DNA from 2 places in the Promicromonospora sp. Marseille-Q5078 genome. Region 1 is predicted to be linked to the other one. Evidence: riboswitches for the same ligand, from Rfam matches in the RefSeq annotation. Region 1 holds a riboswitch; the other holds the start of a gene.
The links. A riboswitch is a leader RNA that binds a small molecule or an ion and turns the genes downstream of it on or off. The one in region 1 is predicted to bind glycine.
Positions count from the first base shown of each region.

Region 2: another riboswitch for glycine. It lies ahead of gcvP (aminomethyl-transferring glycine dehydrogenase); the one in region 1 lies ahead of ACQFYA_RS14770 (DUF5058 family protein).

Region 1 covers NZ_JBNPQG010000001.1:3,160,925-3,174,987, forward strand. Annotated here, with positions in the region: gene ACQFYA_RS14725 (cytochrome P450 family protein) at 1-931, opposite strand, end outside; gene ACQFYA_RS14730 (GTP-binding protein) at 928-1,533, opposite strand; gene ACQFYA_RS14735 (DUF742 domain-containing protein) at 1,514-1,879, opposite strand; gene ACQFYA_RS14740 (roadblock/LC7 domain-containing protein) at 1,890-2,426, opposite strand; gene ACQFYA_RS14745 (ATP-binding protein) at 2,423-3,829, opposite strand; gene ACQFYA_RS14750 (prolyl oligopeptidase family serine peptidase) at 4,019-6,241, shown strand; gene ACQFYA_RS14755 (amidohydrolase) at 6,321-7,787, opposite strand; gene ACQFYA_RS14760 (hypothetical protein) at 7,844-8,572, opposite strand; gene ACQFYA_RS14765 (DUF5058 family protein) at 8,698-9,192, opposite strand; partial or broken gene ACQFYA_RS14770 (DUF5058 family protein) at 9,314-9,454, opposite strand; glycine riboswitch at 9,506-9,584, opposite strand; glycine riboswitch at 9,588-9,674, opposite strand; partial or broken gene ACQFYA_RS14775 (Gfo/Idh/MocA family protein) at 9,817-10,943, opposite strand; gene ACQFYA_RS14780 (Gfo/Idh/MocA family protein) at 10,999-12,108, opposite strand; gene ACQFYA_RS14785 (ThuA domain-containing protein) at 12,141-12,962, opposite strand; gene ACQFYA_RS14790 (carbohydrate ABC transporter permease) at 13,016-13,828, opposite strand; gene ACQFYA_RS14795 (carbohydrate ABC transporter permease) at 13,835-14,063, opposite strand, start outside.
Region 2 covers NZ_JBNPQG010000001.1:169,808-183,870, forward strand. Annotated here, with positions in the region: gene ACQFYA_RS00755 (DnaJ family domain-containing protein) at 1-87, opposite strand, end outside; gene ACQFYA_RS00760 (aminotransferase class I/II-fold pyridoxal phosphate-dependent enzyme) at 171-1,352, shown strand; gene ACQFYA_RS00765 (endonuclease/exonuclease/phosphatase family protein) at 1,503-2,291, shown strand; gene ACQFYA_RS00770 (DUF6328 family protein) at 2,288-2,782, shown strand; gene ACQFYA_RS00775 (CBU_0592 family membrane protein) at 2,799-3,251, opposite strand; gene ACQFYA_RS00780 (LysR family transcriptional regulator) at 3,439-4,347, shown strand; gene ACQFYA_RS00785 (HdeD family acid-resistance protein) at 4,409-5,206, shown strand; glycine riboswitch at 5,235-5,357, shown strand; gene gcvP (aminomethyl-transferring glycine dehydrogenase) at 5,618-8,626, shown strand; gene gcvT (glycine cleavage system aminomethyltransferase GcvT) at 8,707-9,861, shown strand; gene gcvH (glycine cleavage system protein GcvH) at 9,920-10,288, shown strand; gene ACQFYA_RS00805 (helix-turn-helix domain-containing protein) at 10,539-10,772, shown strand; gene ACQFYA_RS00810 ((deoxy)nucleoside triphosphate pyrophosphohydrolase) at 10,863-11,297, shown strand; gene ACQFYA_RS00815 (serine hydrolase domain-containing protein) at 11,413-12,513, shown strand; gene ACQFYA_RS00820 (FAD-binding and (Fe-S)-binding domain-containing protein) at 12,510-14,063, shown strand, end outside.

The sequences.
Region 1 (14,063 bases):
CGCCCAGCTCGCCGTCGGCGAGGGCGTAGCGCGGGCGCAGGTGCGGCAGCGGGGGCGCGTCGCGGGCGACCTCGTCCAGGGCGTCGTCGAGGAAGAGCCGCCCGCCGTGCAGCCGCGCCGCGAAGTCCGGGTCGGCGAGCAGCCGCTGCAGCGTCGTGGCGATCCACGCGATCTCCGCGTCGTGCGCCGTGGCGAAGACCAGCCCGACGGCGCCCATCACCTCGAGGTCGTTCGCGTGCGCCGGGTGCGCCAGGAGCGCGGACGTGAGGTCGTCGCTCGGCTCCGCCCGCCGTGCGGCGACGAAGCCCGCGAGCAGGTCCTCGGCCTCCGTGGCCGCCGGGTACGCGGCGTCGGTGCCCGAGCGCTGGGCGACGGTGAGCTCGTGCAGGCGGCGGGCGTCGGCGAGGGTCATGCCGAGCAGGTCGGCCAGTACCCGCACGGGGACGTCGACGGCGTACTCGGCCACCATGTCGGCGCTGCCGCGGGCGGCCAGCCGGTCCAGGACGGAGGCGCACGCGACCTCCGCGGTGCGCACCACCCGCTTCGGCTCGACGGCGTCGAGGGCGTCGGCCAGCGGCGTGCGCAGCCGCCGGTGCTCCGCGCCGTCCCGGTCGTGGGCGCTGTCGCGCTGCGCGAGCACGGCGCGCGTGGGCGAGCGCCAGCCCACGAGCCGCTCCGCCTCGTACCGCCAGTGCCGCGAGTCGCGCGAGAACAGCGCCTCGTTGCGCAGCACGGCGGTCACCTCCGCGTGGCCCAGGGCCAGCCAGGCGGGCACGCCCGGCTCGAGGTCCACCGGCGCGAGGGCGCCCCAGCGCGAGCGCAGCGCCTCGTACCGCTCCGCGGGGTCGGGCGCCCCCGCGAGGTCGGCCAGCAGCGGCCGGTCGGCCACGTCCTCGAGCCGCACGACGCGCACCGCGCCGGTGAGGCTCATGCGGCCACGCTCCCGCCCGCGCGCCGCACCGCGTGCGCGACGAGCGCCTGGAGCGCCGCCACCGCCTGGCGTCGCTCGCGCAGGTCGCCCGTCACCACCGGGGTGTCCGCGGGCAGGTCGAGCGCGGACCGCACGGCGTCCGTGGGGTGCCGCGGGCCGTCCGGGAACTCGTTGACCACCACGGCGACCGGCAGCCGCGTGTGCCCCTCCAGCTGGTCCAGCACCTCGAAGCTGTCCTCCAGTCGCCGGGTGTCCACCACGACCAGCGCCCCGACGGCGCCGTCGGCCAGTCCGGCCCACAGGTCCCAGAAGCGCTTCTGCCCCGGTGTGCCGAACAGGTAGAGCGCGGTGGCGCCGCCCACCGTGACGCGGCCGAAGTCCATCGCGACCGTCGTCGTCGCCTTCTCCCCGCGCCGCGGGTCGACGCCCACGCTGGCCGCCGTCACGGTCTCCTCCGTGCTGAGCACGGGGATCTCGCTCACGGCGCCGATGAGGGTGGTCTTGCCGACGCCGTACGCACCCACGACCAGCACCTTGACCGACCGCTCGACCGTGGGCGCGAGGTGCCGCGCCGACCCCGGCTCAGCACCGGCGGAGCCCATCGAGGACCTCCTCCAGCAGGTCGAGGGCGGGCAGGTCGTGCGGCGCCTGCGAGCGGATCGCCAGGTACCCGGCGTCGACCAGGTCGGAGGCCAGCACGGCGACGAGGCTCGTGGGCAGACGCAGGTAGGCGGCGACCTCGGCCAGGGCGAGCGTGCCCCGGCAGGTCTCGAGCAGGGCGCGCTCGTGGCGACCGGCGCCCACGGGCAGCTCGCGCCCGTCGTCCACCGCGCACAGGAGCGTCTCGGGCCGCAGCGTGTTGCGGCTGGGGTGCGCGCGTCCGCCCGTCAGGACGTACGAGCGCACCGGGTGGTCGCGGTAGCCGTCCGTGGGCGTGCCCGTGGCCATCGGGACCTCCTCAGCGCTCGAGGTGGGTGACGGGGCGGGTGGCCAGCGGCACGGCGGGCCGCTCGACCGGCTCCGCCGGCTCGGCGGGCGTCTCGGCTCCGGCCGGCGGGACGGCGGGGCGGGCGACCGGCCGGGCGGGGCCGGTGCCGAGCGTCCGCTCGCCGATCATGAGCACCTGGGCCTGCATCTGCTGGGCCACGAGCCCGGGGTCGACCGCCGCGTCGGTGACGACCGCCAGCCGCGACCCGTCGCCCGCGCCGCGGACGAACAGGAACCCGCCGTCGAACTCGACGAGCACCTGGCGCAGCCGGTCGCCGGCGCCGAACTCCCGGCCCATGCTCATGCCGAGCGCGACGAGCCCGGCGCAGGCGGCCGCGACCTTGTCGGCCGTGTCCGGGTCGGTGACGTCCGTGCGGACCTTCACCAGGCCGTCGGAGCTGAGCACGACGGCGTGCTGGACCCCGCGCACCCCCGCCACGAGGTCGAGCATCCAGCTGTCCGGATGGGCGGTCCCGAGCGGCGTGGTGCCGGTCGTCTGGGTCGTCATCTGTCCTCCGGGTTCCCGTCCGTCACGGCGGACGGCTCCTGGGCATGGTGGTCGGCGGTCTGGTGGTCCGGCCCCGTGTCGGCGTGCTCGGGCTCGGCGTGCTCGGCGGAGAAGAAGGCGCCGATCCAGGCGCCGGCCTCCTCGGCGGTCTGCGCCGGGACCGGGTCGGGCGCGACCGCCGCCGGCGGCACGGCGCGCTGGGGGCCGGTGAGCGCGGCGGGGTCGGGGGCGCCGCGGCGCGCGCGCCGCTGCGGCAGCGCGGGCACGACGCCCGGCACCGGGCCGGTCAGCGAGTCGGTCAGCGGGTCGGGCGCCGCCGCCGGCGCCGGGAGCGCCGGCTCGGCGGGACGCTCGGCCCACGCAGCGTCGACGCTGGGCGCGAGCGCCTCGGGCGCCGCGGCGGACGCGGTCGTCAGGTCGCCGGGAACGAGGACGACGGCGCGCAGGCCGCCGTAGACCGACTCCATGAGGTCCACGCGCAGGTCGAGCGCGCGGGCGTACGACCCGACCACCGCGAGCCCGGTGTGGGGCACCTCGCCGAGGTCGGCGATCCCCACGGGCCGCGCGCCGGACACGACCGCGCGCACCCGCTCCAGCTCGCGCGGGACCATCCCCACGCCGCAGTCGTCGACCTCGATGACGGCGCCGCGCTGCACCTGGCGGACGGAGACGAGCACCTGCGTGCTCGGCGGGGAGCACTGCGTGGCGTTCGCGAGCAGCTCGGCCACCACGTGGACGACCGGCTCGACCGCGCGGCCGACCACCGCCAGCCCCGGGTCGCCGGAGACCTCCACGCGCTGGAAGGCGGTGATGCGTCCGGCGGCGGCGCGGACGACGTCCGGCAGCGGCAGCGGGTCGTCCCAGGTCTGCCCTGGCCGGCGGCCGCACAGGGCGACGAGGTTCTGCGCCTGCCGCGCGTGTTGGGCGGCGGCGTGGTCGATCCGCATGGACGTCTGGAGCACGTCCGGGTCCGCCGCGTGCCGCTGGACCATGCGCGCGGCCTCCTCCTGGATGCGGTGCGCGGACGCCTGCACCTTGCGGCCCAGGGCGACGACGGCGGTCTCGACCGCGGCGCGCTGGTCGTCGCGGGACTCGCGGGTGCGGGACAGCTCGGAGGTCGCGTCCTCGAGGGCGGCGGACCGCGCCGCCAGGTCGGACGCCAGCGCGTCACGCTCGGCCCGGAGCGCCCGGCGGTCGGCCTCCGCGCGGCCGGCGGCCCGCACCGACAGCGCCACCGCGACGGCGACGAGCACCGCCGCGGCCGCGGCCAGCGCCGCGACCTCCGCGCGCGAGAGCCGGTCGTCGAGCAGCGGTCCGGCGGCGACGCACAGCACGGCCGCCGCGGCGCAGAGCATGGCGGGAACGCGCGCGGCCGCGCGCGGGCTGGCAGAGGTCGTGCTCACCGCACCCCCGTGGGTGGAAGGATCGGGTCCGGCGGCGCCTGCACCGGCCGCACGAAAGCGGCCTTCTCCGCGAAACCCCTGGAACGTCCATAGCGGGATCAATGCCCTGACCAGGAGTTTCTACCACGGGCGGCCACCGGGTGAAAGAGGACCGGCCGTGGCGCAGGCCCGGCGGCTAGGGTGCCGACCATGACCGCCGAGCGCCTCGAGACCGTCCCGCCGTCCGCCGCCCCGACCCCGCTCGACCCCGCCGCGCCGGACCCGTTCGCGTGGCTCGAGGACGTCGAGGGCGAGGCCGCGCTGGCCTGGGTCCGCGAGCGCAACGACCACGCGCACGCCACCGTCGGCGCCGCCGACGGCTTCGAGGCCACGCAGGTCGCGATCCGGGAGGTGCTCGACTCCGACGAGCGCATCCCCGACGTGTCGCGGATCGGCGACCACCTGTACAACTTCTGGCGCGACGCCGCGCACGAGCGCGGCCTGTGGCGCCGCACGACCCTCGACTCGTACCGCTCGGACGCGCCGGAGTGGGAGACCGTGCTCGACCTCGACGCCCTCGCCGCGGCGGAGGGCGAGAGCTGGGTGTGGCACGGGGCGTCGCTGCTGCGCCCGACGCCCGAGCAGCTCGCGGCGGGCGAGCCGTGGCGCCGTGCCCTGGTGGACCTCTCCCCCGGCGGCTTGGACGCCGACGTCACGCGCGAGTTCGACCTCGTCGCCAAGCGGTTCGTGCCCGCGGCGGAGGGCGGCTTCGAGCGGGACACCGCGCGGGCGGACGGCCGCACCGGCGCCAAGGGCGGCCTGGCGTGGGCCGACGAGGACACGGTGTACGTGTTCACGGACCTCGGGCCGGGGACCACGACGCCGTCGGGCTACCCGCGGATCGCGAAGCTGTGGCGCCGCGGCACGCCGCTGGAGGACGCCGTCGTCGTCTACGAGGGCTCCGACGCCGACATGTACATCTCGGCCCGCCGCTCCCGCACCCCGGGTTTCGAGCGCGACCTCGTGAGCCGGTCGATCGCGTTCTACCGGTCGGAGACCTACCTGGTCGAGGACGTCGGCACGCCCGGGCAGCGGCTCGTGAAGGTCGACGTGCCCGAGTCCGCCGAGGTCGGCTTCCACCGCGAGTGGCTGCTGGTCGAGCTGCGCGACGACTGGACCGTGACGACCGGCGACGGCGGGGCGGACGGCGCGCGCACCTACGCCGCCGGCTCGCTGCTCGCCGCGCCCGCCGACGCGTTCCTCGCCGGCTCCCGCGACCTCACGGTCCTGTTCGAGCCGACGCCGTCGACGTCGCTGGTCGGCGCGTCCTGGACGCGTCACCACCTCGTCGTCAACGTGCTCGACGACGTGAAGAACGCCGTGCACGTGCTCACCCCGCCCGCCGGCGCGACCTCGGGCGCGCCGTGGGTCCGCTCGGAGCTGCCCCTGGGCGGCGGGCTGCTCACCGTCGGCGTGCGGGCCGTCGACCCCCTGGACAGCGACGACGTCTGGGTCACGACGACCGGCTACCTCGCGCCGTCCACCCTCGCGCTGACCACCGTCGCCGGGCCGGGCGCCGCCCCCGGGGAGCCGGAGCCCCTCAAGGCCGCCCCGGCGTACTTCGACGCCGACGGCATGGTCGCGGTGCAGCACTTCGCCACCTCCGACGACGGCACCCGCGTGCCGTACTTCGTCGTGGGCCGCGCCGACCTCGTGCAGCCGGCGGACCCGTCGCGCCCCGGCACCGCGCCCACCCTGCTGTACGGGTACGGCGGCTTCGAGATCCCGCTGCTGCCGGGCTACTCCGGGACCGTGGGCCGGGCCTGGCTCGCCCGGGGCGGCGTGTACGCGGTCGCGAACATCCGCGGCGGCGGCGAGTACGGGCCCGCGTGGCACCAGGCCGCGCTGCGGGAGCGACGGCACACGGCGTACGAGGACTTCGCCGCCGTCGCGCGCGACCTCGTGGCGCGCGGCATCACCACGCCCGCGCACCTCGGCGCGCAGGGCGGCTCCAACGGCGGCCTGCTCGCGGGCAACATGCTCACGCAGCACCCCGAGCTGTTCGGCGCCGTCGTGGTGCAGGTGCCGCTGCTCGACATGAAGCGGTACTCGCACCTGCTGGCGGGCGCGTCGTGGGTCGCGGAGTACGGCGACCCGGACACGGACGACTGGGAGTTCGTCCGCACGTTCTCGCCGTACCACCTGTTCGACGGCGACCGCGCCTACCCGCCGGTGCTGTTCACGACGTCGACCAAGGACGACCGCGTGCACCCGGGGCACGCCCGCAAGATGGCGGCGCTGATGCTGGCGGCGGGCGCCGACGTCACGTCGTACGAGAACGTCGAGGGCGGCCACGGCGGCGCCGCCAACAACGCGCAGGCCGCGCACATGGCGGCCCTCGCCTGGACGTTCCTGCGCGAGCGCCTGGCCTGAGGCCCCGCCCGCGCGGGCGAGCCCCGGCGAGACGCTCTCTCGCCTGGGCTCGCCCGCGTGGTGACGTCCGGGCCGCGCGTCAGGCCGGGGTGTAGCCCTCGCGCAGCGGCGGCGCCACGGCGCCCTCGGGGATCGGGCAGTCGTACGGCGTCACCGCGGTGGTGGCGGCGTGCGCGGCCCGGGCGCGCTCGAGCAGCTCCGGGTCGCTCAGCAGCTCCAGGCCGAGCGCCGCGATCGCCTTCGCCACGTGCACCATCCCCTTGTGCGCCGGCGACGACGTCCCCTGCGCCACCATCTGCCAGGAGTGCCCCGGCGTCCCCATCGCGTGGGTGCCGCCCATGACCTGCACCGTCGGCACCACCCAGCTCACGTCGCCCACGTCGGTCGAGCCGGTCATCTGCTCGCGGTGCCGCGGGTCGACGAGCGGGGCGACCACGTCGTAGTAGGCGCGGTCGTCGTCCGGCGCCACGCCGATCCGCTTCTTGGCGGCGGCGACCGCCCCGTCCGGCATCGACACCTGCATCGCGCGGCCGAACTCCTGGTCGGCCTCGTCGAACGGCACCCCGCCGAGCGCGTCCAGCGTGACGTGCAGCGCCTCCTCGAGGACCGGGTTCGGCAGCACCTCCGAGCTCGCGCCGTCGAACACGACCTCCACCTCGGTCTCGGTCATGAGGGCCGCGCCCTCCGCGATCTTGCGCACCCGGTCGCACAGCGTGCGCATCGAGGCCACCGTCGCCGAGCGCACGATGTAGTACAGCTCGGCCGTCGGCTGCACCACGTTCGCCGAGGGCCCGCCCGCGTCGGTGAAGGCGTAGTGCACGCGGTCGCTGTCCTCCATGTGCTCGCGCAGGAAGTTCACGCCGACGTTCATCAGCTCGGCGGCGTCGAGCGCGGAGCGCCCGTGCTGCGGGTTGGCCCCCGCGTGCGCGGGCAGGCCCCGGAACCGGAAGTACAGCTGCGTGTAGGCGAGGGACAGCGCCTGCCAGACGCCCAGCCCGTCGCCGGGGTGCCAGGTGAGGGCCACGTCGACGTCCTGGAACGCCCCGCCCGTCACCATGAACGACTTGCCGGCCGCGCCCTCCTCGGCCGGGCAGCCGTAGTAGCGCACCACGCCCGGCAGCCCCTCGGCCTCCAGGTGCCGGGCCAGGGCCGCGGCGGCCAGCAGCGAGCCGGAGCCCAGCAGGTGGTGACCGCAGCCCTGGCCGTTGCCGGAGTCGTTGCCCGGGTCCGGCGCGCGCTCGACGCTGCCGGCGGCCTGGCTGAGCGACGCCAGCGCGTCGTACTCGCCGAGGAACGCGATCACCGGGCCGGTGGTGCCCCACTGCGCGGTGAACGCCGTCGGGATCCCTGCCACGTCCCGGGTGACCGACGCGCCGAGCTCCGTGGCGACGGCGACCTGCTTGGCCACGGACCGGTGCTCCTCCCAGCGCAGCTCGGGCTCGGCCCAGATGGCGTCGGCCAGGTCGGTGAGGCGGGGGGCCAGCTCGTCGACGAGCGGCGTGACGGTCTCCAGCGGGGTGCGGGTCGTGCTCAGGACGTCGGTCATGGGGCGCTCCTTCGTGGTGGGACGGGTCTCGGTGGTCGGGGACGGCGGGGAGGGGGTCACGCGGGCGCGCCGTTCTCGGAGGCGGCGGGGGCGCGGCGCACGGCGGAGGCGAGCACCAGCCCGGTCGTGCCGAGCACCGCCACGGCCAGGGCGAACGGGGCGATCGCGGGCACCAGCGGCACGAGCACGAACTGCACGAGCACCCCGACGGCGACGGCGACGCGCAGCGTGCGCCAGTCCGGGTTGCTCGCGACCATCTGCACGAGGATCGCGCCCATGATCGCCGGCAGGACGTACAGCTGGACGGTGCCTACCACGGCGTCCGGGATGACCCGCATCAGCACGGTGCCGAGGAGGCCGACGCACACGGCCAGCGACGTGAGGTGCGTGGTCGCGGCCCCGCAGATCGCGAGGACGGCGGCGAGCTGGCCCTTGCGGGTGTCGGGCCGGGCGCCGATGGTCGACTGGGCGACGATCGCCGCCGGGAGCAGCTTGTTCGAGATGTTCCCGATCATGAACGCCTGGTACATGCTGGCGGGGCCGAGGATCGGGAAGTACGACAGGGGCTCCACGACCCAGATGACGCCGAACGCCACGGCCAGCGTGGCGACCGCGGCGAGCACGGTCGTGAGGTGGACCCCGAGCTCGGCGGCGAGGACCGCGGGCCCGGCGATCATGAGGACCATCCCCAGGAGCATGGTGATGCGGCCCCAGCGGGACGTCGTCGTGTCGAACCGGCGCCAGGACGCGGCGTCGGCGGTGCTGGCGGTGCTGGCGGTGCTCACGGGAGAGGTGGAGCTGGCGGTACCCGAGTTCGTCGTTGCAGACATGAGGATCCCTGCTCTCTGTGCCGGAGTGTCGGGGGCCGGATGGGCCGAGGGCGGGCGGGGGTCGACGCGCGGGGGCGCCGTCAGCCGAGCCCGGCGGAGGTGAGCGCGACGGCGACGGCGAGGCCGGCGACCAGCGCGATCCCCAGCCCCCACTCCTTGAGCCAGCCGGCGTCGAACCTCCGCGAGAGGTGGAGCAGCCCGGCCATCACGACGCCGGAGGACACCGCCACCGCGGCCGGGACGACCCCGGACGCGAGCTGCTGCAGCCCCATGACGGCGAACGCCCCGAGCATCGCGGCGCCGGGCACCACGGACATGGCCGCGGCCGTCCGGCCCGAGACCTTGACCGCGCCCTGCCCGCGCTTGAGCAGCGGCGTGACGATCAGCGTCACGACCATCCAGCCCGCCCCCGCGATGCCCATGGCGAGCAGAGCGGTGGCGAACACCTCCTGGGTCCAGCCGTCCCCGCCGAGCCGGGCACCCATCCCGGTCGCCACCAGCGAGGCGGCGTTCAGCTCGTAGGGGGCGGACCCGATGAGCCCGATCCGCACGAGGACCGCGGGGCTGCCGAGCACGCTGATCAGCGTGATCGCGATGAGGGAGACGGCCAGGGACGGGCCGATCGAGGCGAGGCGACCCGGCGCGGAAGGCGGTGGCGACCTCCGTGGCCTCCATCCCGGCGTCGGGGGCCGCGCGACGCACCGCCCGATAGTAGATGACGCTCTGGAGCGCGATGACGACGAACACCCCGATCGCGGAGACCCAGAGGATCGGCTGGCTCGCGGCGGCGAGCACGTCGGTGGAGTCGGGGGCTAGCTCGGACGCGGCGACGGACATGCGGCCTCCCTGGGTCGCGTCACCGGCGCGGCGCGCCGGTGATCCGTCCCGCTCTGTCCTTCGGCCTGAGAGTGTCGCGCGGTCGAGCGCTTCCCCGTCGGCGGACCCCGTGTGGGGTCACTCTCCAGAGTTCCCTGACCGTAGAGTCCTTCTGCCTGAGAGATTGCGGGTGCTTGCCCCTTCGGCGCTCGCCGGAGCGAGTCTCTCCCCTACGGATCGTCGGGCGCCGGGGCTGGTGGCCCCGACGTCGGTGCTTGCTTCGGGCACCATCGTGCCCGGCCGCCCGTTTCGTGCGGGTTTCCGCCGTGGATCGATCCGGTTCCGGTCCTGCGCCGGGCCGCGAGGGCCAGGCGCAGGCGCGCTCAGACCGCGGTGAACGCCGCCCCGGCGGCGGCGCTGCGCTGCACGGCGTCGAGCACCCGCTGCACCTGCAGGCCCTCGTCGAACGACGGCGCCGGGTCCCGCCCGTCGTGCACGGCCTCCAGGAACTCCTGCAGCTCGTGCACGAAGGAGTGGTCGTAGCCGAGCCCGTGGCCGGCGGGCCACCAGTTGTCGAGCCGGGGTGCTCCGGCTCCGTCGCCAGGATGCGGCGGAAGCCGTTCTCGGCGTCGGGCAGGTCGCGGTCGTACAGCCAGAGCTCGTTCATCGCCTCGAAGTCGAAGGCGACGCTCCCCCGCGACCCGTTCACCTCGAGCCGCATCGCGTTCTTGCGGCCCGTGGCCATGCGGGTGGCCTCGAAGGTCATCAGCGCGCCGCCGTCGCCCCGGCCCACGAAGGCGGCGGCGTCGTCCACCGTGACCTCGCCGAGCTCGCCGGACCCGCGGGCCGCCAGGCCGCCCGACGAGGGCGAGGCCTCGACCGGGCGGTGGGTCACGAAGGTCTCGGTGGTGCCGCTCACCTCGGTGAGGAGCTGGCCGGTGACGAACTGCGCCACGTCGACGATGTGCGACCCGATGTCGCCCAGCGCGCCCGCGCCCGCCCGGTCGCGCTGCAGCCGCCAGGTGAGCGGGAAGGACTCGTCCACGATGAAGTCCTGCAGGTAGACGGCGCGCACGTGGCGCACGGCGCCGAGCCGGCCGGCGGCGACGAGCCGCCGCGCGAGCGCGAGCGCCGGGACCTGGCGGTAGTTGAACGCCACCATGCTGCGCACGCCGCGCGCGGCGGCCGCCCGGGCGGCGGCCGCCATCCGCTCGGCCGCCGCGACGGACGTCGCGAGCGGCTTCTCGCAGATCACGTGCTTGCCGGCCGCCATGGCGGCGACGGCGACCTCCTCGTGCGTGTCGCCCGGCGTGAGGATGTCGACCACCTGGACGTCGTCGCGCTCGAGCACGGACCGCCAGTCGTCGGTGGCCTCGGCCCAGCCGAGCCGGTCGGCGGCCTCGGCTGCCCGCGCGAGGTCGCGGCCCGCGAGCACGCGCATCGCCGTCCGCGCGCGGGGCGTCCCGACGTGGTCGACGGTGCGCCACGCGTGCGAGTGCACGGCGCCCATGAACGAGTGGCCCACCGCGGCGACGCCCACGACCGGCAGGCCGGCGCCGGGACGCTCAGCCACGGGTCGGCCCCGCCGGGTCGAGGGCGGGGTCGAGGGCGGGGTCGAGGGCGGGGTCGAGCGCCGCCCGGACCGACGTCCACGACCCGAGCCGCGCGCGGACGTCGTCCCGCGCCTCGTCCGCGAGCGCCCGCTGGTACGCCCGCTCGAGCACGTCGTCGACGAGCACGCGCGCGCCCGACGTCGCCGACTCGACGGCCGCCTCGACCATCGCCAGGCTCAGCACGTTCTCGTGGACCTCGCCGCGCGGGGCGGGCCCGCCGTCGAGGGCGGCGAGGAAGGCCGCGAGCGACCCCGCGATCCCCTCGCCCCGGTCCTCGGCGCCGGGGCCGTCCGGCGACGACGTCGCCGCCGCGGGCTCGGCGACCGGGTCGTGGTCGCCGTCCCACACCGCGCTGCCGTGCTCGCCCGACAGCCGCCACGACCCGTTCCACGACGTCTCCCGCCCCGGGCTGCACCAGCTGCCCGTGTAGGCGTACCGGACGCCGCCAGTCATCTCGAAGACCGCGGTGGCCGCGGCGTCGCCGGCGTACCAGCTCCACGGCGGGTTGAACGACTCGCAGTAGACCGAGACCGGCTCGGCGTCGAGGAGGTACCGGGCGGTGTCGAACGGGTGGATGGCCATGTCGACCAGCAGCGGGTGCGGCATCTCCTCCCGGAACCCGCCGAAGCGCGGCGCCTTGAAGAACTCCGTGGTGAGCACGCCCGGCCGCCCGAGCGCGGCCGCCTGCGCCCGGAACGCGGAGAGCTGCGGGTTGTACCGGCGGGACTGGCTGACCATGAAGAGCTGCCCGGTCACCTCGGCCGCCGCCACCAGGGACAGGGTCTGCGCGACGGTCGCCGCGGCCGGCTTCTCCCCCAGCACCGGCAGCCCGGCGAACAGCGCCGCCGTCGTCACGGGGTGGTGGGCCACCGGGACGGTGACGTCGACGACGGCGCGCGCCCCGGTCCGGCGGGCGAGGTCGACGGCGTCGGTCCCCACCGGGACGTCGGGCAGCCCGGCGTCGGCGAGGGCCGCGCGGGCGACGTCGACGTCGAGGTCGACGACGCCCGCCAGCTCGGCGCGGGGCTCGGACCGGATCGCGGACAGCCAGGCGCGGCCCATGCCGCCCGCGCCGACGAGGACCAGCGGCGTGCTCACAGGCCCGCCTCCGCGGCGGCGGCGCGGGCCTCGTCGTTCAGGGCCCCGCCGTACCCCTGGCCCCTGTAGAAGTCCTCGGTCTCGTAGCGCAGCAGCGTCGGGGTGGTGCGCTCGGGGCGCACGGTGACGGCCCACTCGACCGCGTTGGAGATGACCTTGCGGACGCCGTCGTGGAAGTACGTGGGGTACTCCTGGTCGCCGGGGCGGAAGTAGAAGATCTTGCCGAAGCCGCGCCGGTAGGTGATGCCCGAGCGGAACACCTCGCCGCCGGAGAAGGTGCTGAGGAAGACGGTCTCGTCCGGGGCCGGGACGTCGAAGAACTCCCCGTACATCTCGTCCTCCTCGATGATCATCGGGTGCGGGATCCCCTGGGCGATGGGGTGCGTGGGGTCGACGGTCCACACCAGCTCGCGGTCGTGCTCGGCGCGCCAGCGCAGGGTGCACGAGGTGCCCATGAGCTTCATGAAGATCTTGGACCAGTGGCCGGAGTGCAGCACGATCAGCCCCATCCCCGCCAGCACGTGCCGGTGCACGCGCTCGACGACCTCGTCGGAGACCTCGCCGTGCGCGGCGTGCCCCCACCAGGTGAGGACGTCGGTGTCGCGCAGGACCTCCTCGGTGAGGCCGTGCTCGGGGTCGTCGAGCGTGGCGGTGCGCACCTGGACGCCGGCGCCCAGGTGCGCCTCGATGCCCTGCGCGACGGCGCCGTGCATCCCGTCCGGGTAGCGCGCGGCGACCGCGGGCTCGAGCTGCTCGTGGCGGTTCTCGCCCCAGACGGTGACGCGGATCGGGGTGGAGGCTGCGGGCTGTGCTGACATGGGGAGCTCCTTCGGGGTCGTGTCGGTGCGGTGTGCGGGGGTCCGGCGGGGCGTCACTTGACCGCCCCTCCGGTGGCGCCGGCGGCCACGTACTTCTGGGCGACGACGAGGAGCACGATGGCGGGGACGGAGGCGAGCACCGCCGTCGCCATCACCGAGCTCCAGTCGTTGACGTACGCGCCGAGGTAGTTGTAGATGCCGAGCGTGACGGGCCGGACGTCCTCGGTGGTCGTCAGGGTCAGCGCGAACAGGAAGTCGCTCCAGGTGAACAGGAACGTGAACAGGGCGGCGGTGATCAGGGCGTTGCGGCTCACCGGGAGCACCACGGAGACGAAGGCGCGCACCGGGCCCGCCCCGTCGACCAGCGCGGCCTCGACGATCGCGGGCGGCAGCGCCTGCATCAGCGCGCGGCAGATGAGGATCGCGAAGGGGATGCCGGCGGTCGAGTCCGCGAGGATCAGGCCGGGGATCGAGTTCAGCAGGCCGAGGTCCGCGTACGCGCTGTAGAGCGCGTTCGCGATGACGATGCCGGGGATCATCTGGCTGATGAGGATGCCGAAGAGCACCCAGCCCGCCCAGCGCAGCCGGAACTGCGCCAGCGCGTAGGCGGCGGGCACGGCGATCACGAGGCTGAGGACGACGCTGCCGAGCGCGACCACGAGGCTGGTCGCGAGGTTCGGCCCCTGCTCGGCGAGCGCCGTGCGGTACCCCGTGAGGTCCGGCGACAGGGGGAACCACGAGGTGTCGACGGTGGCGCCGTTCGGCTGGAGCGACGCGTTGACCATCCAGTAGATCGGGAAGAGCAGCACCGCGATGACGACGATGCCGGCCGCGGTGTGCAGCCAGGGGTGACGGACGGTGTTCATGGGACCTCACTCATCCACGGCGCGCCGGTTGAGGCGCAGATAGACGGCGGCGAAGACCAGCGAGACCACGATGAGGATGTTGCTCACCGCGGCGCCCTGGCCGAAGTCGAACGTCGCGAACGACAGCTGGTAGGACTGCGTGGCCAGGGTCTGGGTCGCGTTGGCGGGACCCCCGTCGGTCAGCCCGAGGATGATGTCGAGCACCTTGAGCGTGTAGACCACCCCGAGCACCAGG
Region 2 (14,063 bases), 3.0 Mb from region 1:
GGCGTCGGCGGCGGCCTCCCGGTCCACCTGGTACTGCGCGGCCCGGCGTGCCGGGTCGCTCTGGTCGTCGCGGCGGCGTCGGAACATCGGCATTCCCCTCGGGTCGGCTCGTCCCAGCCTAGGCGCGGACCGGCCGCCGCCGGGAGCCACCGACCCGGCATGATGGCCGTATGAAGGTCTCGCGCCGCAGCCACGTGCCGCCGTTCGCCGTCATGCAGGTGCTGGCCACAGCCAACGAACGCCGCGCCGGCGGGCACGACGTCCTCAACCTGTGCGCGGGCGAGCCGTCCACCGGAGCGTCCGACGTCGTGCGCGAGCGGGCCGCGGAGCTGTTGCGCACGGCCGACCTCGGCTACACGGAGTCCATGGGCGTGCCCGCCCTGCGCCAGGAGATCGCCGGGCACTACCGGCGCTGGTACGACGTCGAGGTCGACCCCGCGCGCATCGCCGTGACGACGGGCTCGAGCGGCGGCTTCCTGCTGGCGTTCCTCGCCGCGTTCGACGTCGGGGACCGGGTGGCGCTCGCCCGGCCGGGCTACCCGGCGTACAAGAACATCCTGGCCGCGCTCGGCTGCGAGGTGGTGGAGCTCGACTGCGGCCCCGACACCCGCTACCAGCCGACGGTCTCCCAGCTCATGGGGGCCTACTACGAGGGCGGGCTGGACGGTCTGGTCGTCGCGTCTCCCGCGAACCCCACCGGCACGATGCTGCCGCCCGCCGAGCTGGCGGCGCTCGCACGCTGGTGCGAGGAGCACGACGTCCGCCTGATCAGCGACGAGATCTACCACGGCATCGCCTACTCCGACGATGTACAGCAGGCCACTGCGGCGATGTACACGGACGCCGGGGCCGTGGTGGTGAACTCGTTCTCCAAGTACTGGGCCATGACGGGCTGGCGCCTCGGCTGGCTCGTGCTGCCCGACGAGCTGGTCGGCCCCGTCGACGCCCTCGCCGGCAACGTCGCTCTCTCGCCCCCGGCGTTGGCGCAGCACGCGGGCGTCGCGGCCTTCTCCCCCGCCGGGTACGCCGCCGCGGCCGACAACGTCGCGCGGTACGCGACGTCGCGCGCCGCCCTGCTCGACCGCGTCGACGAGCTCGGCTGGCGCCCCGTCGCCCCCGCCGACGGCGCGTTCTACCTGTACGGGAACGTCGCGGGCTTCCGCGACGCCGTCGGCGGCGACTCCGTCACGTACTGCCGCCGCCTGCTCGCCGAGGCGGACGTCGCCCTCACCCCGGGCGCCGACTTCGACGCCGTGCACGGCGGCGACTGGGTGCGCCTGTCCTTCGCCGCCGCGCCCGACGTCGTCACCCGCGCCGTCGACCGCATCGTCGCCTGGCACCGCACCCTCTGAGCGCGAGGTAGTTCAAAGTCCCGCGAGGTAGTTCAAAGTTCCCCGAGGTAGTTCGAGACCCCGCGAGGTAGTTCGTCTCCGGGCTCGCGTGGGTGCGAAGGTCGCGCTACCTCGGCAGGATGCGAACTACCTCGGCGACAGGAGGTGCGGATGATCCGGCTCGTGACGGCGAACGTGCAGCACGCGCTGGTCGACGGTCGGTACGTGGACCTCGACCGGCTCGGGGACGCGCTCGCGGGCCTGGACGCGGACGTCGTGGCGCTGCAGGAGGTGGACCACGGGCAGGCGCGCTCGGACGGCGCCGCGCAGACCCTCCGCCTCGCGACGGTGCTCGGGACGCCGGAGCACCGGTTCGTCCCCGCGCTGCGCGGCCCGCTCGACCCGGCGTGGGGACGACGGCGCGCCTCGGTGCGGAGGACGGGCGACGACGGCCGCTCCCCCGCGGCCGCCGGGTACGGCGTCGCGCTGCTCAGCCGCCATCCGGTGCGGGCCTGGCACCCGATGCGCCTGCCCGGGCTCAACCTGCCGGGGCTGCCGCCGCTCGGGGTGGACGAGCCGCGGGTGGCGGTGGCCGCGGCGATCGCGACCCCCGACGGGCCGCTGACCGTCGTCACGACGCACCTGTCCCGCCGCGACCCCTGGAAGCGGGCCCAGCTGCGGCGGCTGCGGCACCGGCTGCGGCACGCGCCGCGCCCGCTGGTGCTGCTGGGGGACCTCAACACGCGCGGCGACCTGCCCGCGCGGCGTACGGGGTGGCGGGAGCTGGCGCAGGTGCCCGCCTACCCGCGCGTCCGCCCCTGGCTCCGGATCGACCACGTGCTGGCCGACGGCCCGGTGACGGCGCTCGGGGCGGCCCGCGCGGTCGACCTCGGGGTCAGCGACCACCGCGCGGTCGTGGTCGACGTCGCGCTCGGGCACGGCGAGGGGGCGGGGGCATGAGCGACGAGTCGACCGGCGCGACGACGGACCGGCCGCACGGCCGCCCGGAGACGGCCGAGCAGCGCTCGGACCGCAACTGGAACGAGCTGCTGCAGGAGCTGCGCGTCATGCAGACCGGCGTGCAGATCCTCACCGGGTTCCTGCTGATCCTGCCGTTCCAGTCCCGGTTCGCCGAGCTGGACGCCTACCAGCGCACGGTCTACCTGACCCTGGTGCTGGTGTGCATCGCGACGACCGGCCTGCTCGTCGCGCCGGTGGCGCTGCACCGGGCCCTGTTCCGCAAGCACCTGAAGCGGTCGGTGGTCACCGGCGGTGACCGCATGACGCGCGCCGGGCTGGTGCTCCTGGCGGTCGCGCTGGCGGGGACGGTGCTGCTGGTCTTCGACGTCGTCGTGGGCCGGGCGGCGGGGATCGTCGTCGGCGTCGCGGCGGCCGTCGTGCTGCTCGGCCTGTGGGCGGTGGTGCCGGCCGTCGTGCGGCGGAGGGCCTGACGTGGCTCCCCCGCGGTCAGGCGGCGAGGTCGACGCGCTCCTGCTCCGGGAGCTCGTCGGTCGCCAGCCCGTGCATCGGGAGCTCGCGCACCGGGGCCTCGACGAGGACGGCGGCACCGGCGGTCGGGTCGGCGCTGCCGTCGACCACGGGTGCGTCGAGGCGGTCACCGGTCACCTGGGCGGCGGCCAGCTGGGCGGCGGCACGCCGCTCGGTGCGGCGGGCGCGGGCCATCGTGCGCAGCGCCGCGAAGCCGATGGCCGCGGCGACGATGTTGGCGAAGGCCGAGGGCCAGACGCCGTTGACGGCCGCGATGAGCAGCATCACGAGGGCGCCGCCGAGGTTGCACAGCTGGAAGACGAGCGAGTCGGCCGACCAGCGGCCCTTGCTCACCATGCCGTAGGCGAGGACGACGGCGAGAGCGCCGACCCAGCCGAGGGCAGTAATCACGGTCAGCAGGGAGATCGTCATGACGGGCACCTCCGGGTAGGTCGGCACGGCACACGTGTGCCATGGCAAGGAGTGGATCTGAGGGTGTGTGGGCGCCGTCCCCGAGAACCGGGGGCCGGTCGTGCCGGCCGGCGCTGTGACCATTCTGAGACACGATCTGGCTTCAGCGCAATCAAATCCTTCTCCGAGAGGCAGTTAGTATTTCTACATGGCTACAGACCCACGGAGACTTGCCTTTCTCCTTGCCGTCCACCGTGCCGGGGGCGTGCTCGCGGCAGCAGATCTTCTCCATGTCACCCCGTCCGCGGTCTCCCAGCAGATCGCCCGTTTGGAGTCCGAGGAGGGCCTCGCCGTCCTCGACCGCGGGCCTCGCGGCGTGACCCTCACCCCGGCGGGCCGGGTGCTGGCCGAGGTGGGCGAACGCATCGAGGCGGAGCTGCTCGAGGCCCGGCAGGCGATCGCCGCCCTCGGCGAGGGCGTGAGCGGCCGCGTCGTGCTCGGGGCGTTCCAGTCGGCGATCCGTGCCGTGGTGGCGCCCATGCTCGCCGACCTCGCCGAGCAGTACCCGGGTGTCGAGGTGGACGTGCGCGAGCACGAGCCCGCGGAGGCGATCCGGATGCTCCGGGCCGGCGACCTCGACGTCGTCCTGCTCGAGCGCGACGCGGACATGGACGCCCCCGCGCCCCGCGGCGTGCACGACGTGCCCCTGATCGACGAGCCGTGGTGCGTCGTCGTCCCGGCCGCGCTGCCGATGCCCGAGCGGCTCGACGACCTGGCGCAGCTCCAGTGGATCGGGGCCGAGGCGGGCACGGCGTCCGACCGTGCGCTGCGGCGCCTCGGGCGCACGCTCGGCACCACGGTCACCACCCGGCACTCGTTCTTCGACTTCGACACGGCGCTCGCCCTGGTCGCCGCCAACCAAGGCGTCGCGATGCTCCCCGCGCTCGCGCTCGAGGGCGGGGACGTGCCCGAGGGCCTGGAGGTCGCGCGGCTGGCCGGGCTGGGCACCCGGCGCATCGTGGCGCGGCACCGCGCCACGCGGCACGAGCCCGGCCCCGCCGTGCGCGCCGTGGTCGACGCGATGGTCGAGGTCACGCGGGACCTCGAGCTCGGCTGAGCAGCGGCCGCCGCCGCGCTCCGGCGCGCGGCGCACGCGCGGCGCTCCTACGATCGCGAGCATGAGCGACACCACCGCGGGGTCGGGCAAGGGGGCGCCGCTGTCCCGGCGCACCGTCGGGACGGCGCGACGGCTGTGGGGACTGGTGTACCTGCGGGGCGTCGCCTACCTCGCGGCCGGCGTCCTGCTCTTCCTCAACCCCGAGGAGGGGTTGGTGTGGCTGCGCTGGCTGGTCGGGCTCGTGATCCTCGTGCAGGGCGTCCTGCTGATCGTCGAGGGCCGGCCGTCGAAGGCCGACACGACCGCGCAGAGCACCGGGGACGAGGTCAGCTGGCGGTTCGTCGCGGGCATCCTGAGCGTCGCCGCGGCGCTGCTGATCGTCCTGTGGCCGTCGATGACGGCGCCCATGCTGTACCTCGTCGTCGGGATCTGGGCCTGCGCCGCCGGCGCGGTCGGGGTGATCGGCGCGCTGCGGGGGCGCGCGCTGCGGGCGCTGGCGTGGGACTGGCAGCTCGCCAACGCCGTGCTGTGGCTGGTGCTGGGCGTCGTCGTCCTCACCCGACCCACCGACGACACGGTGACGATCGCGCTGCTCCTCGCCCTGTACCTGCTGCTGTCGGGGGCGGTGATCCTCGTCGGCGGGCTCGCGAGCACCACACGGGTGCGCGACGAGCGCAAGGGACGGGCCCCTGCCGAGGGTGTCCCGCGGGAGACCGACGCCGCGGCGCCCCGGGCCGCGACGACGCCGAGGCGCGGGCGGCCGCCCGCGCCCACGACGGACGGGCCCGCACGGCCGGCGGCGACGGGCGGCGCCGACCCGGCCACGGCGCGTCACGAGGACGACACACGGCCCGGGTAGGATCGGCGGCACAACGCAACACGCTGTTCGAACCGCGTCGGGAGAGCCCGCGCCGTGACGTCGGACCGGTCACCCGGTGCGCGTGCGGCCGGCGCCGAAGGAGCAATCCCTCCCCGGGAATCTCTCAGGCACCCCGTACCGTCGCGGCGAGGCAACTCTGGAAAGCGGTGCGCCGCCCTCGTCCGGCCCTGGCCCGACGTCGACGACGGACCCACCGACGGTGCAAGTCGGCGCGCCCCGTCGTCGTCCTGACCTGCTGTGACGCAGGCCGTGGCGATGCCAGGCGGACCGGCAAAACTCTCAGGTCGACGTGCGACCGGGCGGACGCCCGGCACGTGGTCAGATGACAGAGCGGGGAGGGACTCGATCGTCCCCGTCCGCCTGCCCGACCGACCTCCCGGAGCGCTCGACGTGACCACCTCCCCCGGCTCCCCCGCGTACGACCCCGACGTGTTCGCCGACCGCCACCTGGGCCCCCGCGGCCGCGAGGTCGCGACGATGCTGGACCAGCTCGGCCACGACAGCCTGGACGCCCTCGTCGACGCCGCTGTCCCGAAGGCGATCCGCACGGACCGTCCGCTCGACCTGCCCGCCGCCCGGTCCGAGGCCGAGGTGCTGGCCCACCTGCGCGACCTCGCGGGGAAGAACCAGGTCAAGCGCCAGATGATCGGCCTGGGCTACTACGGCACCGCCACTCCCCCGGTGATCCGCCGCAACGTGCTCGAGTCCCCCGCCTGGTACACGGCGTACACGCCGTACCAGCCGGAGATCTCCCAGGGCCGGCTTGAGGCGCTGCTCAACTTCCAGCAGGCCGTGGAGGACCTTACGGGCCTGGGGATCGCCGGCGCGTCCCTGCTCGACGAGGCGACCGCGGTGGCGGAGGCCGTCGCGCTCATGTGGCGCGCCTCGCGCGCGAAGAGCGGGTACGTGGTGCTCGACGCGGACCTGTTCCCGCAGAGCCTCGCGGTGACGCGCGGCCGCGCGGAGGCCATCGGGCTGCCGGTCGTCGCGATGGGGCTCGACGGCGGGCTCGCGGCCGGCCTGGAGGCGTTCGTCGCGGCGGGCGGCGAGCTGCCCGAGGGCGACCTGGTGGGCGTCGTGGTGCAGCAGGCGGGCGCGTCGGGGCGTGTGCTGGACGCGCGCGGCGTGGTCGCGGAGGCCAAGGAGCGCGGCGCGCTCGTCACGGTGGCCGCGGACCTCCTGGCCCTGACCCTGCTGACCTCCCCGGGGGAGCTCGGCGCGGACGTGTCGGTGGGTTCGGCGCAGCGTTTCGGCGTCCCGCTCTTCTACGGCGGCCCCCACGCGGCGTTCATGGCGGTCCGCAAGGGCCTCGAGCGGCAGCTGCCCGGCCGCCTGGTGGGCGTGTCGACCGACGCCGACGGCGCGACGGGCCTGCGCCTCGCCCTTGCCACCCGAGAGCAGCACATCCGCCGCGAGAAGGCGACGAGCAACATCTGCACGGCGCAGGCGCTGCTCGCGATCGTGGCCTCGATGTACGCGGTCTACCACGGCCCGGAGGGCCTGCGCGCGATCGCGGAGCGCACCCACGCCCGCGCCGCCGCCGTCGCGGCGGGCCTGCGCGCCGCGGGGGTCGAGGTCGAGCACGAGGTCTTCTTCGACACCGTCCGCGCCGTCGTCCCGGGCCGCGCGCAGCAGGTCGTCACGGCCGCCGCGGACGCCGGCTACAACCTGTACAAGGCCGACGCCGACCACGTACAGATCGCCTGCGACGAGACGACCACACAGCCCGACGTTGATGCAGTCCTCGCCGCCGTCACCGGCCAGGTAGTCGATGTGACGGACGAAGCGGGGAGCTCGGACACCCCTCGCGCGGACGTAGACCTTCCCGAAGTGGAGGGCGCCCTGGCGCCCGTGAACGCGTCCGCGCGAGGGGTTTTCGAGCTCCCCGCGGACGTCACCCGGACCACGCCCTACCTCCAGCACCCCATCTTCCACGTCCACCGCAGCGAGACCTCGATGCTCCGCTACCTGCGGTCGCTGAGCGACAAGGACCTGGCGCTGGACCGCACGATGATCCCGCTGGGCTCGTGCACGATGAAGCTCAACGCGACGGCGGAGATGGAGGCCATCAGCTGGCCGGGCTTCGCGGACATCCACCCGTACGTGCCCGCTGACCAGGCCCGGGGCTACACGGAGCTGGTGTCGACGCTGGAGGCGCAGCTCGCGGAGATCACGGGGTACGCGGGGGTGTCGGTGCAGCCGAACGCGGGCTCGCAGGGCGAGTTCGCGGGCCTGCTGGCGATCAAGGGGTACCACCGGTCGCGGGGTGAGGGGCACCGCGACATCGTGCTGATCCCGGCGTCGGCGCACGGGACGAACGCGGCGTCGGCGGCCCTCGCGGGGCTGCGCGTGGTGGTCGTGGCGACGGCGGACGACGGCGAGATCCAGCTCGACGACCTGCGCGCGAAGCTGGACCAGCACGGCGCGCAGGTGGCCGGGATCATGATCACGTACCCGTCCACGCACGGGGTGTACGAGGAGCATGTCCGCGAAGTCTGCGACCTTGTACACGATGCTGGTGGGCAGGTGTACATCGACGGCGCGAACCTGAACGCGCTGGTCGGGCTGGCGCGGCCGGGGGAGTTCGGCGGCGACGTGTCGCACCTCAACCTGCACAAGACGTTCTGCATCCCGCACGGCGGCGGAGGCCCCGGCGTCGGGCCCGTCGCGGTGGCGGAGCACCTGGTGCCGTTCCTGCCGGCCAACCCGGTCACGCCTCCGGGGGAGCACGACGCTGGGCACGGCGTCCCCGTGAGTGCGGCGCCGCACGGGTCGGCGGGCATCCTGCCGATCTCGTACGCCTACCTCGCGCTCATGGGGCCGGACGGGCTCACGGAGGCCTCCAAGGCCGCCGTCCTCACCGCGAACTACGTGGCGAAGCGCCTCGACCCGTTCTTCCCGGTGCTGTACACGGGGAAGAACGGCCTGGTGGCGCACGAGTGCATCCTCGACCTGCGTCCCCTGACCGCGGAGACCGGCGTGACCGCCGAGGACGTCGCGAAGCGGCTCATCGACTACGGCTTCCACGCCCCGACGATGTCGTTCCCCGTGGCGGGCACGCTCATGGTGGAGCCCACGGAGAGCGAGGACCTGGCGGAGCTCGACCGGTTCGTCGACGCGATGATCGCCATCCGCGGCGAGATCGACCGCGTGGCGGCGGGGGAGTGGAGTGCGGAGGACGCGCCGCTGCGGCACGCCCCGCACACCGCCGCGAGCCTCATGACCGACGAGTGGACGCACCCGTACCCGCGCGAGCTCGCCGCCTTCCCGCTGCCGAGCCTGCGCGCCGCCAAGTACTGGTCGCCCGTGCGACGCATCGACGGGGCCAAGGGCGACCGCAACCTCGTGTGCGCCTGCCCGCCCCTGGAGTCCTACGCGGAGCCCGTCCCCACCCACTGACCCGCTGTGGGTACGAGAACGGCGACAATTCGACGCGAAATTCTGACCGTTCTCGTACCCACACCATGAAGGGAGCCTCGATGGCCGAGGACCAGCAGGACAAGACGACGCCCCTGCACGACGAGCACGTGGCGCTGGGCGCCAGCCTCACCGGTTTCGGCGGCTGGCTGATGCCGCTGCGCTACACCTCCGACCTCGCCGAGCACCGCGCGGTGCGCGAGGCCGCGGGGCTGTTCGACCTGTCGCACATGGGGGAGATCCACCTCGAGGGGCCGCAGTCCGGCGCCGCGCTGGACGGCGCGCTGGTGGGCAACGCGAGCGCGGTCGGCGTCGGCCGGGCGCGGTACTCGATGATCTGCGCCGAGGACGGCGCGGTGCTCGACGACCTCATCGTGTACCGGCTCGCCGACGAGCACTTCCTCGTCGTCGCGAACGCGGGCAACGCGCCCCGCGTCGCGGACGCCCTGGTGGCGCGCGCGGCCGGGTTCGACACGGTGGTGACGGACCGGTCCGCCGAGACGGCGCTGGTGGCGGTGCAGGGCCCGCACGCCGAGGAGATCGTCGCGTCGCTCACGGCAGCCGACGACGTCGACACCGTCCGCGCCATGAAGTACTACGCGTCGGCGCCCGCCACGGTGGCCGACGTCGCGGTGCTGGTCGCGCGCACCGGGTACACGGGGGAGGACGGCTTCGAGCTGTTCGTCCCCGCCGAGCAGGCCGTCGCGCTGTGGCGCGCGCTGCTCGCGGCGGGGGAGGGGCACGGTCTGGTCCCGGCCGGCCTGTCCGCGCGCGACTCGCTGCGCCTCGAGGCGGGCATGCCGCTGTACGGGCACGAGCTGGACGAGACCACCACGCCCTACGAGGCCGGCCTCGGCCGCGTCGTGAAGCTCGACAAGACCGGCGCGGACGGCGAGCCGCTGCCGTTCGTCGGCCGGGACGCGCTCGCGGCCCGCGCCCAGAGCGAGCCGGCGCGCGTGCTCGTCGGGCTGCGCGGCGAGGGCCGGCGCCCGGCCCGTGCGGGCATGGAGGTCGTGCAGCGCGGGCTCGACGGCGCCGTGGGCGCCGTCGTCGGCCAGGTGACGTCGGGCGCGCCGTCGCCCACGCTCGGCCACCCCGTCGCGATGGCGTACGTGACGCCCGAGGTGTCCGCCGAGGGCACCGCCCTCGCCGTCGACGTGCGCGGCCGCGCCGAGCCGTTCGTCGTGGTGCGGCTGCCGTTCTACAAGCGTTCGTAGGACGATCGTCCTCGTCGCGTCCCGACCATCAGCTGAAGATCCCGAAGGAGCAGTCCCCATGGCCGACTTCCCCGAGAACCTCCGGTACTCCGCCGAGCACGAGTGGGTGGACGACGCGTCCCCCGCGACGATCGGCATCACCACCGTCGCCGCCGACGCGCTGGGCGACGTCGTCTACCTCGAGCTGCCCGAGGTGGGCGCCGCGATCGAGGCGGGCGCCGTCGTCGGCGAGATCGAGTCCACCAAGTCCGTCTCGGAGCTGTACTCGCCGGTGAGCGGCACCGTGGTGGAGGTCAACCAGTCCGCGGTCGACGACCCGGCCGTGGTGAACTCCGACCCGTTCGGCGCCGGCTGGCTCTTCAAGGTCGACGTGACGTCGCGGGGCGCGCTGCTGGACGCGGCGGAGTACGCCGCGCAGGCGGGCTGACGCTTTCCCGATGATCGTGACCGAATCGTGACATCAGGTTCCGATATGCGTTGATTGCCCGGGATAACCGCGCTGACCTGGCACAACACGGCCGGCCTCGCCTCCACAGGGGGCGAGGCCGGCCGTTTCCGTGCCGGGCTGCCCACAAGATGCAGATAGTCGCGTCATGACCGGCTCACCCACCGTTCTTTATCCATGACGGCTTTCCCCTGGTCGACCTTCGGTCGGCGGCCGTCGAGGAGGAAGAACGATGAGCACGATCGAGCTGACCGGCCCCATGACGTCCCGCCTGCTGACGCGACGTGAGCGGGTGGTCCTGTCCAACCTGTCCGAGGACGTCACCCTCGAGCAGATCGCCACCAAGCTGTTCGTCACGCGCAACACGGTGAAGTCGCAGGTGCGAAGCGTGTACCGCAAGATCGGCGTGTCGAGCCGGGCGGAGGCTGTCGCATGGGCGCGACAGTCCGGTCTCGGAGTCGGCTGACGCGCGGCTAGTGCGGGCCCCGTCCGGCGGCAGGGGAGGTCGCCGGTGCGGGGCTCTCGCACGTCCGGGGTCGGATGAAAGACTCACGCCATGAACCCACGCCGCCTCGTCGTCGCCGCCGCGATCGTCGACGACCTCGACCAGCCGGCCCGCCTGCTCGCGGCCCGGCGGAGCCGGCCGGCGCACCTCGCGGGGCGGTGGGAGTTCCCCGGCGGCAAGGTCGACCCGGGGGAGACGCCCGTCGAGGCGCTGCACCGGGAGCTGCGCGAGGAGCTGGGCGTGCGGGTCGAGCTCGGCGACGAGCTCCCCGGGCCCGACGACGGCGCCTGGGGCATCACCGACCGGCACGTGATGCGGCTGTGGCTCGCGGTCGTGACCGAGGGGGAGCCGCAGCCCTTGGTGGAGCACGACGACCTGCGCTGGCTCGGCCGCGACGACCTGCTCGCCGTCGACTGGCTCGACGGCGACGTGCGGATTGTCGAGGCGCTGGCCCGGTCGCTCGATCCGGTCGACGCCGACCGGTAGCGAGCCCGCGTACGCGGCGCGGGTCCGCCGCGAAACCGCCTTCCCGGCGGCGAGTACGGTAGGGCGACATCTGCCAGCATCGTGGTCGACGTCGACCCGGACGGACGGAGCGCTCGTGCCGACCTCCTCGCACCAGCCGTCGGAGGATCCCGCGCTGCTCGCCGCGCGCACGGACGACGAGGGGTGGTCGTCCGCCGCCGCGCTGGTCACGACGCCGGCGGGGACGGTGCTCGCCTTCGCCGACGGGCCCGGCGCCGAGGCCCGGACGGGCGCCACGAGCCGGTTCGACCTCGCCTCGGTGACGAAGGCGTTCGTCGCCGTCGCGGCGGCGTCCGTCGTCGACGACGGCCTCCTCGACCTCGACGCCCCCGTCCGCGAGACGCTCGACGTGCCGGCCGCGGACGCCGGAGCGACGGCCCGCCACCTGCTCACGCACTGCGCCGGCCTGCGCGCGAGCTCGCTCGCCTGGCGCACGACGTCCGACCCGGCACGGGTGCTCGACGACGCGCTCGGACCGCCCGTCGCGCCGCCCGGCGAGACGCACCGGTACTCGTGCCTGAGCTTCATCGTGCTCGGCCGGCTCCTGGAGGAGCTCACCGGCGACCCCCTGGACCGGGTGGTGGGCCGGCGCGTCGCCGAGCCGATCGGCGCGGCCGGGCTGCGCTGGTCGCCCGTCGGCGCGGGCCTCGAGGGCGCGGTGCCGACCGAGCCCGGCACGCCGACCGGCCGCGTGCACGACGAGCTGGCCGCCGCCCTCGCCCGCCCGGTCGGCAACGCCGGCCTGTTCGGCACGCTGGACGACGTCGCCCGCCTCGCCGGGCTGGTCGCGGCGCGCGGCGCCGCGGGCGGGCGCCAGGTGGTCACCGAGGCGTCGTGGCGCGCGCTGGTCGAGCCGGACGCGGGCGCGCGCCGCGCGGGCGCCCCCTGGGGCCAGGCGCTCGGCCTGCGGCGCGGCGACCCGGCGTTCATGGCGACGGCCGACCAGGTCGGGCACGGCGGGTTCACGGGGACGTCGTTCGTCGTCGACCTCGCGACGGGCGCGTCCGCGGTGCTCCTGACGAACCGGGTGCGCGGGGGCCGCGCGACGAGCGTCGAGCACCGCCGTCGCCGGCTGGCGGACCTCGCCGCCCGCGGCGGGGAGAGCGCGCGCTCGCCCGGCGGACGACACCTCGGCGGGGCATCGTGGCCCTCGAGGCCGACGGAGGTGCGGGGATGACGGGACGGCCCACGACCGGCGCCGCGCGGGGCTTCGAGCTCCGCACGGACCTCCTCACGCGGGTCGCGCACGCGCACGACGCGTCGCACTACCTGCTGCGGCCGGAGGTCGTGGTGCGCGCGCACGACGTCGACGGCGTGGTGTCCGCGATGCGGGAGGCGAGCCGCCGCGGCCTGCCCGTGACGTTCCGCTCGGGCGGCACCAGCCTGTCCGGGCAGGCGTCGGGGGCGGGGATGCTCGTCGACACGCGCACCCGGTTCGCGCGCGTGGAGGTGCTCGACGGCGGGGAGCGGGTGCGCTGCCAGCCGGGCGCCACGTTGCGCCTGGTCAACGGGCACCTGGCGCGGCACGGTCGCCGCCTGGGGCCGGACCCGGCGAGCGAGGTCGCGTGCACCGTCGGGGGAGTGGTGGCCAACAACTCGTCGGGGATGTCCTCGGGCACCACCCGCACGGCCTACCGGACCGTGGAGTCGATGACGGTGGTGCTGCCCAGCGGCACCGTCGTGGACACCGGTGCCCCGGACGCGGACGCCCGCCTCGCCGTCCTCGAGCCGGACCTGCACCGCGGCCTCGCGGCGCTGCGCGACCGCGTGCGGGGCAGCGCGGCGATGCGCGCCGAGGTGGAGCGGCAGTTCGCGATGAAGAACACCATGGGCTACTCGGTGAACGCGCTCCTCGACCACGACAGCCCGGTGAAGATCCTCGAGCACCTCCTGATCGGCTCCGAGGGCACGCTCGGCTGGGTCGCCGACGTCACGTTCCGCACCGTGCCGCTGCTGACCCGGGTCGCGACGACGCTGCTGGTCTTCGACTCGCTGGAGCGCGCGACCGACGCCCTGGTGCCGCTCGGCGTCTCCGGGCCGGAGGCGATCGAGCTCATGGACGCCGCGTCGCTGCGCGTGGCGGCCGCGGACCCGAAGGCGGACCCGTCCATGCGGTCGCTCGCCCGGGGAGCGGGCATCACCGGGCAGACGGCGCTGCTCGTCGAGTACCGCGCCGCGACCGACGACGCGCTGGCGCCGCTGCAGGACGCCGCGCGCGCCGTCGTCGACGGCCTCACGCTCGAGCTGCCGGCCGCCCTCACGACCGACACCGCCACCCGCGAGCGGCTGTGGCGGGTGCGCAAGGGCCTGTACACGGCGGTGGCCGGCGCCCGGCCGGCCGGCGCGACCGCGCTGCTGGAGGACGTCGTCGTCCCCGTCCCGGACCTCACCGCCACCGTGCGCGACCTGGGCGGCCTGTTCGCCCGGCACGGGTACGACGACGCCGTGACGTTCGGGCACGCCAAGGACGGCAACCTCCACTTCATGATCTCGCCGCGCCTGGGCGACGCGGCCGAGCTGGACCGGTACGCGGCGTTCAGCGACGACCTCGTCGACGTCGTCCTCGGCCACGGCGGGTCGCTCAAGGCCGAGCACGGCACCGGCCGCATCATGGCGCCGTTCGTGCGCCGCCAGTACGGCGACGACCTGTACGCCGTCATGCGCGAGATCAAGGCCCTGTGCGACCCGCGCGGCGTGCTCAACCCCGGCGTGATCCTCACCGACGAC